Regions from separate parts of the Novosphingobium sp. YAF33 genome, predicted to be linked through region 2. Evidence: riboswitches for the same ligand, from Rfam matches in the RefSeq annotation. Region 2 holds a riboswitch; the other holds the start of a gene.
What was found. Region 2 has a riboswitch for S-adenosylmethionine ahead of AB4Z00_RS25455 (homoserine O-succinyltransferase). Riboswitches for the same ligand answer to the same signal wherever they lie in the genome.
Positions count from the first base shown of each region.

Region 1: linked by a shared signal. The riboswitch ahead of AB4Z00_RS23620 (threonine aldolase family protein) and the one ahead of AB4Z00_RS25455 (homoserine O-succinyltransferase) in region 2 are both predicted to bind S-adenosylmethionine.

Region 1 covers NZ_JBFRCW010000017.1:25,506-32,486, forward strand. The annotation lists gene AB4Z00_RS23600 (GMC family oxidoreductase) at 1-226, shown strand, start outside; gene AB4Z00_RS23605 (lysylphosphatidylglycerol synthase transmembrane domain-containing protein) at 390-1,427, opposite strand; gene AB4Z00_RS23610 (response regulator) at 1,430-2,092, opposite strand; gene AB4Z00_RS23615 (sensor histidine kinase) at 2,089-3,744, opposite strand; SAM-I-IV-variant riboswitch at 3,923-4,034, shown strand; gene AB4Z00_RS23620 (threonine aldolase family protein) at 4,100-5,227, shown strand; gene AB4Z00_RS23625 (alpha/beta fold hydrolase) at 5,282-6,616, shown strand; gene AB4Z00_RS23630 (PepSY domain-containing protein) at 6,802-6,981, shown strand, end outside.
Region 2 covers NZ_JBFRCW010000025.1:1,262-8,242, forward strand. The annotation lists partial or broken gene AB4Z00_RS25445 (PDC sensor domain-containing protein) at 1-312, opposite strand, end outside; gene AB4Z00_RS25450 (TorF family putative porin) at 335-1,060, opposite strand; gene AB4Z00_RS25455 (homoserine O-succinyltransferase) at 1,229-2,224, opposite strand; SAM-I-IV-variant riboswitch at 2,259-2,366, opposite strand; gene AB4Z00_RS25460 (MlaA family lipoprotein) at 2,569-3,771, shown strand; gene nhaA (Na+/H+ antiporter NhaA) at 3,927-5,114, shown strand; gene AB4Z00_RS25470 (universal stress protein) at 5,182-5,997, shown strand; gene AB4Z00_RS25475 (N-succinylarginine dihydrolase) at 6,067-6,981, opposite strand, start outside.

The DNA of each region.
Region 1 (6,981 bases), on a different contig from region 2:
CAGCGACGGCAACGTCACGTCGGTCCACGTCTTCTCGTCCTGCCCGATGGGCGAGGACGACCGGCGCACCGCGGCCAATTCCTTCGGCAAGGTTCACGGCACCGACGGCCTCTACATCAACGACGCCTCGCTGCTCTGCGGGCCCACTTCGGTCAACCCGCAAGGCACGGTCATGGCCGTCGCCCATCGCAATGCCACCGAGGCGCTGACCCGCCGGTTCCACTGAACGGGTGAGGTGCGGGCCGGGTCGGCCCGCACCGACGCCTTTTGCCGCGGCGCCAAAGGCCAGCCGCGCTCTATCCCTCCATCATCGGGAATCCGACAAGAAGCAGCGTCCTGCCCGCGGGCCTTCCGGTGTCCCGGCGCATGCCTCACGCTGCGGCGCAAGCCTAGCCGGCCTGGCCCGCCTTCATGACCAGCAGCGGAGACTCCCGCCGCATCGATACCAGCCAGCCCAGCGCGAACAGCGCGGTGGGCAGCCAGAGCAGCAGATGGGCCAGCAGGATCGTCGCCGTCGCCTGCTCGGCATCGACGCCGACGGCGCGGTAGGAAAGCATGCCGAAGAATTCGTAGGACCCGAAATGGCCCGGCAACGCGGGCACCAGCGTGCCCAAAGTCGAGAATGCAAAGGCCACCAGCGGTTTCAATGCGCCGCCCACCTCGCCGCCCAGGCTCACCCAGGCACCGAGCATGACGAGGCTTTCCAGCAGCCACAGCGCGAAGGACAGCAGGACCATGCCCAGGATGCGGCGCGGATCGCCGGTGCCGCGCACGGCCCCCGCCACCGAGCGGGCGGTCTGGGCAATGCGGGCCACCAGAGACACGGGAAACGTGCGTTCGGCCCATCCGGCCACCGCCTCGATCGCGCCGGGCGACAGCAGAACGAGCAGGCTCGCCCCTACCGCCACTAACAGCACGAGGCGAAACTGCGCCACGATCTCGGCCGGCAAGGCCGTGTCGACCAGAAGCAGCGCCAGCCCGGCGACCATCAGGATCGAGACGAGATCGAGCACGCGCTCCACCACCATGGCGCCGAGCACATGGCCCATCGGCAGCGAGAAGCTGCGGTGGAACCAGTAGACGCGGAACACGTCGCCGAGGCGGAACGGCAGGATATCGCTGATCCCGAAGCTGGCGACGAAAGGCGCAACGCTCGGCCCGAACGGCACTTGCCGCCCGCCCGGATCGAGCAGGACGCGAAACCGCCAGGCGCGGAGCAGGAAATCGAGCCCATAGGCAAGCAGCGCCAGCACCAGCGGCGGCCAGCTCGCCCGCGCCAGCAAGGCGCCCACGGCCGCCATGTCCACCGAAGTCCAGAGCAGCCCCAGGAACACCGCACCAACCAGGGCGCCGAGCCAGAAGCGCAGTTGTCCGCCGCCCTTTTTGCTGCCGGCGTCGCCCTCCGCTCCTGCCGCTGCCCGGTCCATGGTCAGCCGTTGTCGCTGATCTGGGACTGATACTTGACGAAAAGCGTGGCCAGGGTGGTGCGGCTGGAAATGTCGAGCTTGCGGTAGATGTTGTGCAGGTGGATGCTCACCGTGCCTTCGGTCGATCCCACCATCCCGGCGATGGCCTTGTTCGAGAAGCCCCGGCAGACCAGCGCGCTGATCTCCTTTTCGCGCGGCGTCAGGCTGGCGATCTCGCCGCCGATATCGACGCCGCCGCCGCGCTTGGCCTTGGCCACGAGGTCTTCGGGCAGCCACTTGCGGCCGGCCATGACCTCATGCAGGCAATCCAGCAGCGAATCCGAGGCATAGTCCTTCAGCAGCAAGCCCCAGACGCCAAGCCCGATGGCCTCGGCGATTTGCCTTCCGGTCATCGTGGCCGAGAGGAATATGACCCGCACAGGCCAGCCGTTCTCGCGAATGGCACGCAGGATCGCCAGTCCGCCGACATCGGGCATCGACACGTCGAGCACGGCGACTTCGGGCCGCTTGTCGCGGATCACCGCCAAGGCGCGCGTACCGCTGCCCGTCGCTTCCACCAGTTCGACTTCGCGGGTCGCCTGGAGCAGGTCGGCCAGCCCGCGCAGCAGCAGCGGATGGTCGTCGGCAACCAGGACCCGGCAGGTCTTGAGGTTCACGACGCTCATGCCGCCTCGTCCAGCGGGATGACCATCGTGACGCGCAGCCCGTCGGCACTGTCATTGAGCGCGATCGAGCCGCCGAGCTGCATGGCGCGGCTGCGGAGCGAAACCGGGCCGATCCCGTTCGCCGCCGGTCCCAGCCCGCGCCCGTTGTCCACCACGCCGAGTTCGAGCGCGCTGCCAACGCGCCGCGCTTCCAGTGCGACGCGGGTGGCGGACCCGTGGCGCACGGCATTGGCCGTCGCCTCGGAGAACAGCGCGATCACTTCCTCCACCAGGTTGCGCGGCAAGTGGGTGGAACGGCCGTGCCAGTCGAACGCGACGGTGACGCCCCATTTCTTCTCCAGCAGGTCCGCCTGGCGGCGCAAGTCCGCCACCATATCGGTGGGCTGGTCCGCATAGACGTCGCGCTGTTCCTCCACGAAGCGGCGAATGCGCCGCTGCTGCTCGGTGACGAGTTCCTCGATCGCCTTGAGGTCCTGCGCCACCTCGGGTTCGCGGGCGGCCAGGCTGCGCAGTTTCAGACTGGTCGCCGTGAGATCCTGGAGCACGCTGTCGTGCAGGTCCTGCCCCAAGCGGCTGCGCTCCTCGGCACGGGCACTGTCGGCGCGCCGTGCCACAAGCTCGACGTGCTCCAGCTCGGAACCGGTGCGCGCGGCGATGATCTCGGTCAGGGCCAGGGCATCTTCGGGGCGGCCGTCCGGGTCCACCACGATCATCGCGCCGCGAAAGCGCAGGCCCGAAAAGCCGGAGCGCACGGCGTAGTCGTGCGGCAGGGGGCGCGGCAATCCCAGCGCATCGAGCGCCAGCGTCAATCCGGACATTTCTGCGGGGCTGACGAGGCTGGCGCGGGTGCGGTCCATGAAGTCCAGCCGCGCCTCGGCGAAGACGCTGCGGAACGTCGCCGGGTCGAGCGGCAGCAGGCGCAGGCCTTCCTTGCGCCAGTGGGCGATGAACCCGGTCGGCTCGTCCTGCTCGCGCCAGATGAGGATCAGGCTTTCGCAGCCGGTGATCGCGCCGGAATGGCCGCAGAGTTCCGCCAGCCAGCCGCGCCGGTCGCCGACGCCCGCATCCATCGGCCAGCCGGCCAGGCGCGCCAGCCGTTCGCGGCTGCTCTCGCGGTAGGCGCCGAAATAGCCGAGCATCACCGCGCAGACCAGGAAGTAGACGGTGCGGATAATCAGCACGTTCAGTTCCGATTCCCCGTCGAGGATGTCGGGAATGCCGATCGTGAACAGCACCACTTCCAGCATGACCGCGCCGATCATGGCGCCCATGAAGCCCCAGCGCACGGTCATCGCCAGCAAAGTGAAGGGCAGGAACGAGAAGAAGGGGCTGGTCAGTTCGTTGGTCAGGAATGCCAGCCAGCCGAGAATGGCGGTGTCCAGCACATGTACGAGGAAATGGACCGGACTGTCGACCGGCCGCCGGATCGGCACGGCCACCAGCACGATCGCCATGACGAGGTAGATCGCCAGCACGTCCTGCACTTCCGCGCGGTAGCGGCTGGGCTGGGTGGGGTCGAGATAGATGGCGATGACGGCGAAGATCGCCGTAATCAGCCGTCCATAGCTGATCAGCCGATTGGGATCGGTGATCAGCAAGGCATTGCGTGCCCGGCTGACGCCGGATGCCGTCGCGTCGAAAGTCCGCCCCATGTGTTCTTCGGTTCCTCGCGCCCGCGCGGCATAACGGCCGGAAGCGTAGGAAAAAGCTACGAAGCTGCCGCAATTTCGTCGAGTCAGACTTACTGCTGATCGGCCTGCGAAAAGGGATAAGTGTGCGGTCGAATCCGCAGAACCGGTTGACGAATTCGGGCGCTGGGCCTAGTCAGCGCCCCAGCATCAAGAGTCGGGATCGCGCCCGGCACCAACCTGCTCCCGAGCAAGGTGGTACCTTCGCAGACATGCGAAGGGATGTGGCCGGACCGGCAACAAACGGGTTTTCCAGCTGCATCGCCGTCGTTCCTTCCCGGCTCGCCCGAAGTCCATCGCGCGCCAGAAGGAAGACCGCATGTCCGAACAGTTCCCCTCAGGACCCACGCAGCAGTTCGCCAGCGACAACTATGCCGGCATCTGCCCGGAAGCGTGGAACGCCATGGAGCAGGCCAACCGCGGCTCCGCGACCGCTTATGGCGAAGACGAATGGACCCGCCGCGCCGCCGACGCCTTCCGCGACCTTTTCGCCACCGACTGCGACGTCTATTTCGCCTTCAACGGCACGGCCGCCAATTCGCTGGCGCTGGCCGCGCTGTGCCAGTCCTACCACTCGGTGATCTGCTCGTCCTCGGCCCATGTCGAGACGGACGAGTGCGGCGCGCCGGAGTTCTTCTCCAACGGCTCCAAGCTGCTCGTCGCCCAAAGCGCTGACGGCAAGCTGACCCCCGCCGCCATCCGCGGCCTGGCGACCGGCCGCTCGGACATCCACTTCCCCAAGCCCCGCGTCGTCACGATCACCCAGCCCACCGAAACCGGGCAGGTCTATACCGTGGCCGAGATCGAGGCGATTTCCGCCACCTGCCGCGAACTCGGGCTGAAGCTGCACATGGACGGCGCCCGTTTCGCCCATGCCTGCGCCGCCCTGGACTGCGCGCCGGCGCAGATCACCTGGCAGGCCGGCGTGGACGTGCTCTGCTTCGGCGGCACCAAGAACGGCATGGCGGCGGGCGAGGCGGTGATCTTCTTCGACCACGCCCTGTCCGAGGACTTCGCCTATCGCTGCAAGCAGGCGGGCCAGCTCGCCTCGAAGATGCGCTACCTTTCGGCGCCGTGGATCGGCGTGCTGGAAACCGGCGCCTGGCTGGGCAATGCCCGCCACGCCAATGCCTGCGCCCGCCGGCTGGCCGGCGCCGTCACCGGGATCGAAGGACTGGATCTCATCTTCCCGGTGGAGGCCAATGCCGTGTTCCTGGCCGCGCCCGAGCCGGTGCTGGACGGGCTGCGCGCCCGGGGATGGCGTTTCTACACGTTCATCGGCGGCGGTGCGCGGTTCATGTTCGCCTGGGATGCCGACCCCGCCCAAGTCGACCGTCTCGCCGCCGACGTGATCGCGCTGGCGCGGGAAAGCACCCTCGTGCCGCAAGGTTCGGGGATCGCGAATTTTCAGAGAAGCTCTGAGGAATTGGCAGTAAACACCGCATAACTTGCATGTTACGATCGCCCTTTGTGACGAGACGGGGGGCGATCCTTGGCAGAAGTGCGCAAAACGGCAGTCATTCTCGTCCACGGCATCGGCGAGCAGCGGCCGATGGACACGCTCTGGAGCTTCATCGACGCGGCATGGTCGAAAGACCGCTCGCTCGTCGCGGGCTATGACAATACCGTCTACTCCAAGCCCGACGTCACTTCGGACAATTTCGAGCTGCGCCGGGTGACGACGCGTTACTTCGACCCGCCGGATCCCCGCCGCGTCGATTTCTTCGAGTATTACTGGGCGCACATGATGATCGGCAACRCGGTGGCCGGGATCGGCCGCTGGATCGCCTCCCTGTTCTTCCGCAGCCCGCAGAGCATTCCGCGCGCCTACCTGCCCTACTGGATCGCGGGTTGGCTGGTGGGCCTGGCGATCACCATCGCCATCGTCGCCTGGCAGCTCCTGTCCGGCGACGAAGCGGATCACCGCCTCTGGTGGACGCTGCTGCCCGGCCTGATCGGCCCCGCGCTCACGAGCGTGATCGTGGGCATGCTGGTGCCCTATGTCGGCGACGCGGCACGCTACTTGCGCGCGGAGCCGGACAATGTCGAAGCCCGTCAGCGGATCCGGGCCGGCGGCGTCGAGCTGCTGCGCAAGCTGACCGAAAGCGGCGAGTACGACCGGATCGTGCTGGTCGGCCACAGCCTCGGCTCAGTGATCGCCTATGACATCCTGACCCAGGCCTGGGCGCAGCTCGATCCGCTTCGCCTCCAGGCGCTCCATGCCGCCGGCTCGCCCCTGTTGGAACGACTGACCGCGCTGGAGAAGGCCGGGGCGGTACTCGAAGCGGCCCGGCGCGGCGGCGATTCTGCCCTGGAGGAAACCGCCCTGCCCGCCTGGCGCAATGCCCAGCGCGCCTATCGCCGCGCCCTGGCCGGTGTGCCGGAAGCCCCCTGGCTGGTGAGCGACCTGGTGACGCTCGGCTCGCCGCTGGGCAAGGCGGACCTGCTGCTGGCCGATGATGCCGCCGCCTTCGAGCGCCGAAAGAACCGGCGCGAATTTCCCGTCGACCCGCCGCTCTTCGAATATTGGAGCGAGCGGAACCGGCAGTTCTCCTATCCCGAAGGCAAAGGCGCGCGTATCCCCCATCACGCAGCGCCTTTCGCGCCGACCGTCTGGACAAACCACTGGTTTCCCACCTCGTTGCTGGTTCTGGGAGATCCCATCTCCGGCCCGGTGGCGCGCCATTTCGGCGCCGGCGTGAAGGACGTGAAGCTACCGGGCAAGCGCCTGCGCTTCCAGCACCTGGACTACTGGACGCGAACGCCCGCGCAAGAGACCACCCCGGCCGTCGAGGCCCTGCGACAGGCGCTCAACCTCCGCGACCTGGACGAATAGCGCTCGCCCCGTCGATCCCGCAAACGTGTGAAATCCCCATTGCTATTGCGATTGTATCTCATTAGCGGAGCAAATAGAGGGGAAGCTGGCGAAAGTTCGGGATGCTTATCGGCACCTGCTTTCCAGGGTAACGGTGAGTGGCGCCACCAGATTTTTGGAAAGCGATCAGGGTGACGCGGCAAGTATTGTTCCAAATTCACTGGTTCCTCGGAATCACGGCCGGCTTCGTGCTGGCAGTCATGGGTTTGACCGGCGCCACGCTGAGTTTCGAGAACGAGATCATGCGCGCCCTCAGCCCGGGCATCGTCACGCTCTCCCACGCCACCGGCCCCGCCCTCTCGCCCGACGAAGTGATCGCCCGCGCC
Region 2 (6,981 bases):
CTTGGACTTGAGCAGGTCGGTCTTCAGCACGCTCACCGCCAGGCCGCGATCGCGCGTGCCGCGCGCGTGCATGTCACCCAAAGTCGAGGCCAGCGCGCGAGCGGTTCCGGCGAAAGTCGCGACTTCGGTCTCGACCCGGTTGCCCTCGGCATCGGCCTGCGCCACGGCGGACTGGTCCGACAAGGCACCCACGGCCGAGCCGGTCTCCACCACCACGGCGGTGAAGCCCAGCAGCAGCAGCACGGCGATGGCCAGTCCGGCGACCGTCATCAGCTTGCCCGCTATATGCATGCGGTTGAAAACGTCTCTCATTTTCCAGCTCCAGGAGGTATCTTCAGAAGGCCGCGGTAAGCGAGAAGAGCGCGGCGGCATCGGCAGCGGAGGCGCTGCCCAGATCGGTGTCGACATAGGCAAGGCCCAGGGTAACGGGTCCGAGAGCCGCGTCGGCGCCCAGCGACCAGTCGTAATATCCGCCGGGTTTCGGGCTGATCGCGCCCTTGCTGCGGCCACCGTGCGCTCTCAGCGTCAGCGGCGTGCCGGGGATCGGCGCGGCGGTCTCTCCGAAGAGATAGAGGTGGTCGCCGCCGAGTGCCGACTGGTCCCAGCTATAGCCGGAACCGACCGTGGCACTGAGCGGGCCGAAATCGTGAGTGAGCCGGGCGGTCGTCTCGAAATACTCGATTTTCGCCGCGCCGCTCCCCGTCGCCGGGCGTTCGCCGCCGGGATAGCTGTAATAGGCCAGGGCGACGTCGAGCGTGGTGGCGGCAGCCACCGTCCCGGCCCAGCCGCCGTAGAAATCCACCTCGGTGGGGCCGTAACGATCGCCCATGTCGAGCGACGAGGCCCAGGTTCCGAGGTAGACCCCGCTCTTGTGCGAGAGATTGATCGTCGCCTGGACCGCCGGATCCTTGCCGGTCAGCGAAATTCCGCGAAAGCGATAGTCGCTGATGATCGTGGCGGCACCCGAGACAGAAAAGTCGGGCGTATCGTCGGCGGCCTGGGCAGTGACGGGCAGGAAGAACAGCGCCAGGACCAACCCGGCGGAAGAAGCGAAATGCATGGAAGTCCTGTTATGGGACGATAGGGGGCAGTGACATTATAGGACGCCATGCCCCCGGACGGCCGGGATGCGCGTCGCTCCCCGCCGATCCCGGCAACAGAAATTTACAAATGCTTCATTCGACTGGAAAAAATTCCGCGACCGGCCGGGCCGCGCGCGGCATCGAGGTTACGCCGGGGCCAGGTCTACCGGCCCATCGGCCTGCTCGATTGCGGCCGACCCGATTGCGGCCCGTTCATCCGCTGCCGCTTCGCCCCGCGCCGACTGGCCGATGGAGGCGGCGTCGAAAGGTGTCGTCTGGTAGATCTCGTTGATCCAGTTGCCGAAGAACAAGTGGCCATGGCTGCGCCAGGCATTGATCGGCGGCAGCGAGGGATCGTCGTTCGGGTAGTAGTTTGCCGGGATCGGGCCGCCGTCCCGGTTGTATTCGTTGGCCAGCGTGTCGCCGTCGTATTCCAGATGGTTGAACATCAGCAGCGCGCGGCGGGCCGGATCGTGGAGCAGGCAAAGCCCGCTGTCGTCGCTCTCCGCCAGCACCCGCAAATCGCCGCCCTCTGGCAAGTCGGCGCGGCGCACTTGCGTCCAGCGCGAGACCGGCACTGCGAATTCGTCCGAGATGCCGCGCAGGAACGGCGAGTTCGGCGCGCGATTGCGATGGGGGAATACGCCGAAGGCCTTGGCGTCGAGCGCATGCTTGGGCACGCCGTGGAAGTGGTGGAGGAAGGCCTGCGCGGCCCAGCAGATCGTCAGGCAGCTATGGACGTGCGTACGCGTCCAGTCGAAGATGCGGCGCAGCTCCGGCCAGTAGCGCACTTCCTCGAAGGCCATGCGCTCCACCGGGGCGCCGGTGATGATGAAACCGTCGAACCGCTCGTGCTGGACATCGCACCAGGGGCGGTAGAACGCTTCGAGATGCTCGGCCGAGGTATTGCGGGCGACATGGTCGCTGATCCGCACCAGGGTCAGCTCGATCTGCAAGGGCGTGGCGCCCAGCAGGCGGGCGAGCTGCGTTTCGGTGCTGACCTTGTCAGGCATGAGGTTGAGCAGCCCGATCCGCAGCGGGCGGATATCCTGCCGCACCGCATCGCTTTCGCGCATCACGGCCACGCCTTCGGCTTCCAGGATGGAGCGGGCGGGCAGATCGTCGGGAATCTTGATGGGCACTTGCGTCGGTCCTCTTTCGGGGATGACGCTGGTGGCTTGATCCGTTGATTGCCGGGTCGGCCACATCCTCCCCGAGGGGAGTGCCACCTTGCCCGGATCGGCAGGTTGGCGTTGGGCGTCATCCCAACTCTTGATGCTGGGAAGCGTCATAAGCGCTTCGGCCCGATCTTGCAACGGCCTGTCCGAGAGGCGGCGAATGGGCGCTTGGGCGATGCGACAGCCATCGGCCGGTCCAATTGACGAAAGCGGAAATCGAGCCTAGCGGCCGGAAAGCCCAGCGGAATTGCCTGATCGCGGAAAAATCGTCTTCGCTGCAGAGACCGCGATATGCTAAGGACCATCGAATGAGTTTGCCGGCTGCCGCCGTGGCGTTGTTGATGACGGGCCCGTCGGTGCCCGACGCTCCTGTTCACTTCGCCGTCGATACCGCGGCAGAGGCGGGTGATCTGCAAGTTGGCAACCCGCAAGTTGGCGCCCTTCAGCTGGCGGCACTTCAGCCTGCCGATGCGACTACCCCGCCGGTCTCCGATCCTGCGGTCCCGGCAAATCCGGCCCCAACGGTTCCTGACACGTCTGCGCCGGCCGCCTCTGCCACCCCGCCGGAAGCCGCTTCCGACGAGCCCGAATCGGTCATCGTCGTCACCGCGCCCGAACCGGCACCGCCGGGCGATCCGCTGCAGAAGCTGAACATCGAATCCTTCAAGGCGGTCCAGGCCGTCGACCAGGCCGTGCTGGAGCCGGTCGCCAAGGCGTACAACAAGGGCCTGCCGCGCCCCGTTCGCCAGGGGCTGCGCAATTTCTTCACCAACCTGAGCGAGCCGGTGGTCTTCGCCGCCTACCTGTTGCAGTTCAAGCCCGGCAAGGCGGCGGAAACCGCAGGCCGCTTCGCGATCAACACGACGCTGGGCGTGGCCGGCCTGGTGGACGTGGCCAAGAAGAAGCCGTTCAACCTGCCCTACCGCCCCAATGGGCTGGCCAATACGCTGGGCTATTACGGCGTCGGCCCCGGTCCGTTCTTCTATTTGCCGATCGTCGGCCCGACGACGCTGCGCGACATCATCGGCGATTCGGTCGACAGGCTGCTGGTGCCCGCCGTCATCGGCAAGCCCTTCACCAATCCGGCGGTCGTGCTGCCGATGACCATCGTCGACCAACTGGGCGAGCGCGCAGCCTTCGACGAGCGGATCAACAAGATCCGCAAGGAAGACAAGCCCTACGCCGCCTACCGCGAACTCTACCTGAGGCAGCGCAAGGCGGAGATCGAGGCGCTCCACGGCCGGATCACGCCCGACGTGGTGCCGGTCTACGGCCCGAGCATGAAGACGGCCGACAACAAGGACAAGGCGAAGGAAGCGGAAGCCAAAGCCAAGGCCGAAGCGACAAAGGACGTGACGGAGCAGACACCGGCACCGGCACAGCCCGCCGTTCCCGCACCGCAGGGCAATTCCCCCGCGGCCCCTGTCCAGCCGGCCGCTTCCGGGCCCGCCCCCGCTCCTGCCACCACCGCCGCTCCCGTGCCCACCCTCGAAACGGTACCCACGCCCTAAAGTACGGAGGCTCCTGCCGGAAACCGGCGGGGAGTGCAGCGCTTGGGGTGGCCTTCGGGTCGCATCCCGGTTAGGCTGGCCGGTATCTGCAAAGGCATCGGGCCATGTCCGCCGCCTTTTCCCGCCCGCCATCCCGACGAGAACGCTCGACATCGATGCCCCTGCTCAAGCGCCCCCGTTCCGCCCTGCGCGCCTTCCTGCACAGTGAGGCGTCCGGCGGCATCCTGCTGATGGTCGCGGCAGCTTTGGCGCTGATCGTGGCCAACAGCCCGCTTGCCGACACCTATTTCCACACGCTGCACGTCATGATCGGGCCGATGTCTCTCGCCCACTGGATCAACGACGGGCTGATGGCGCTGTTCTTCCTGCTCGTCGGCCTGGAGATCAAGCGCGAGTTCGTCGACGGGCACTTGTCCACCTGGTCCGATCGCGCGCTGCCCGCGATCGCCGCGGCCGCCGGCATGATCTGCCCGGCGGCGATCTACCTCGCCATCGCCGGGTCCACGCCCGGACTCGCGCGCGGCTGGGCCATTCCCGCGGCTACCGACATCGCTTTCGCCATCGGCGTCATGGCGCTGCTCGGCAAGCGCGTGCCCGCCTCGCTCAAGCTGTTCCTGACGACGGTGGCCATCGTCGACGACATGGGCGCCGTCGCAGTGATCGCGCTGGCCTATACCAGCGAGATCAACGGCGCCGCCCTGCTGGCGGCCGGCGTCATCATGGGCGTCATGTTCGTGCTCAACCGCGTGGGCGTGAAGGCCTTGTGGCCCTACCTGATCCTGGCCGCGGCGCTCTGGCTGGCCGTGCTGCTGTCGGGCGTCCATGCGACCATCGCCGGCGTCCTGGCCGCAAGCCTGATCCCGATCCGCGCCACGCCCGGCGCGCCGGACAGCGAGGAATCGCCGCTGCACCGCCTCGAACACGGGCTTCACGGCTGGGTGGCTTATGCCATCGTGCCGCTGTTCGGTTTCGCCAATGCCGGGGTTTCGCTGGCGGGCCTGGGCATGGAGCATCTGATCGCGCCGCTTCCCATGGGCGTAGCGGGGGGCCTGTTCCTGGGCAAGCAGATCGGCGTGTTCCTGGCGCTCTGGCTCTGCGCCCGTCTCGGCATCGCCAAGCGGCCCAGCGGCGCCACCTGGATGCAGACTTACGGCATGTGCCTGCTCTGCGGCATCGGCTTCACCATGAGCCTCTTCGTGGGCGGGCTGGCCTTCAGCGATCCGATCCTCATCGACGAGGTCAAGATCGGCGTGCTGGGCGGCTCCATCGTGTCCGCCCTGGCCGGATTCGCCGTCCTGCGCCTCACCGCCTCGCGCCGGAAGGCTCCGGTCGAGGCGGCCTGAAAGGACTGAACATCCGGGCGCCGCAAGGCCGGACGGCCCGGGAACGAAGGAAGAGAAGGGACCGCGCATGGCAGAACAACGGGGACCGGTACTCGTCGCCACGGATCTCAGCCCGCGAAGCGACCGCGCGGTGGACCGGGCGCTCATGCTCGGCGGACAATGGCAGGTGCAGACGTGCGTGCTCCACGCCCTCCGCCCCGAGGAACGGGTGGCCGAAGACGATGTGCGCCAGACGCTGCCGGCCGATCCCGGCAATGTCCGCATCCTCCTGCCCGCCGGTCCCGCCCCGGACACCATTGCCGACGTGGCGCAGGACCTTGCCCCCTCGCTCATCGTGACCGGCATCGCCCGGTTCAATCACCTCGGCGACTATTTCCTGGGCACGGCGGTAGACCATATCATCCGCAATGCCGCCGCTCCGGTGCTGGTGGTCAAGCAACGCGCCCGCACGCCGTACCGGCGCATGCTGGTGGCCGTCGACTTGTCGGTCGATGCCTTGCGGACCTTGCGCACTGCCGGCGAACTCTTCCCCCAGGTACCGATCGAGGTGGTTCACGCCTATCACGTACCGTTTCGCGGCTGGGTCGATTCCGACGGCATGCGCGAGGAACTGCGGCGCGAGGCAGGCGCCCGGCTCGACGAATTTCTCGCTAACGAAGCCCTGCCGGCGGCGCTTGCCGCCAGGATCACGCCGCGCCTGGAACTCGGCGCGCCCGACGAAGTGCTCGCCCGCGCCATCATGCAATTCGCGCCCGATCTCGTGGTCGTGGGGAGCCGCGACCGGAGCGGACTGGCGCAGGCGACTTTCGGCAGCAACACTTCGGCGCTGCTGGGCTGGATTGCCGCCGATACGCTTGTCGTCAAAAAGACACCCGAAGGCTGAAGCATGTTCCAATCGGGTGGAAACACCTGATGACCTGGAAGATCCGGCGAACCAGAAACCTGGCCCGCCTCAAAGCTCTCCGGCTGCGAAGCCCAGCACATCGAGCAAGGCAGCGCGCGCGGAGCGGCAGCGGTGCCACAGGTCCGGCTCGCCGAGGTCTCCCGGCGCGATGCTTTCCGGCCATTCCCGCGCGATCACCGCCTCGATCCGGTCGCAGGCGCGCTCGTCCAGCAGGAACCGCGGATCGATGGCCGCATGGGCTTCCCGCGATACCGCCACGCGCAGACGAAGGCAGGCCGGGCCGCCGCCGTTGCGCATGGATTCGCGCACGTCGACCACTTCCAGACGGCGAATGGGATTGTCCGCCGCGACCACTTCCTCCAGCCATTCCCAGACAGCAGAGGCCTCCCGCGCTTCCTGCGGCAGGATCAGCGCCATGTCTCCGCCGGGCAGCGTCACCAGCTGCGAATTGAACAAGTAAGTGCGGATCGCGAGGTCGAGGCTTATCCGCGCGGCCGGTGCCTCGACGATGACCGCGCCCGGCACTCGCTGGCGCAGGACGCGGTAGACCAGATCGCGGTCGGCAAAGGCTTGTTCGTGAGTGAACAGCACGTTTTCATTGGCCACGGCAACCACGTCATTGTGGAAGGCTCCCGCCGCGATGGCGATCTCGCCTTGCGGGACGAGCGTATGATCGGCGGCGGCAAGGCCGTGGCGACGGGCGATGGCCGCGCTGGCCGCGCGGTGCTGGCGGGCGGGAAAGACCTGCCCTGCACTGCCCTGGACCGCACGCTCCCCGTAAACGAAGACCTCTAGGCTCCGCTCCGCATGGCTTTCGCCCAGACGCATGAAATTGGCGGCGCCTTCATCCCCCAGACCGGGCGGCAGGGCCGGATGAACCGCGAAGAAGCGCGCGTCGGCAAAGGCCAGCCGCAATTGGCGGAAGGTCTGGTCATGCTCGATACCGCGGTGGAGCATGGTGGA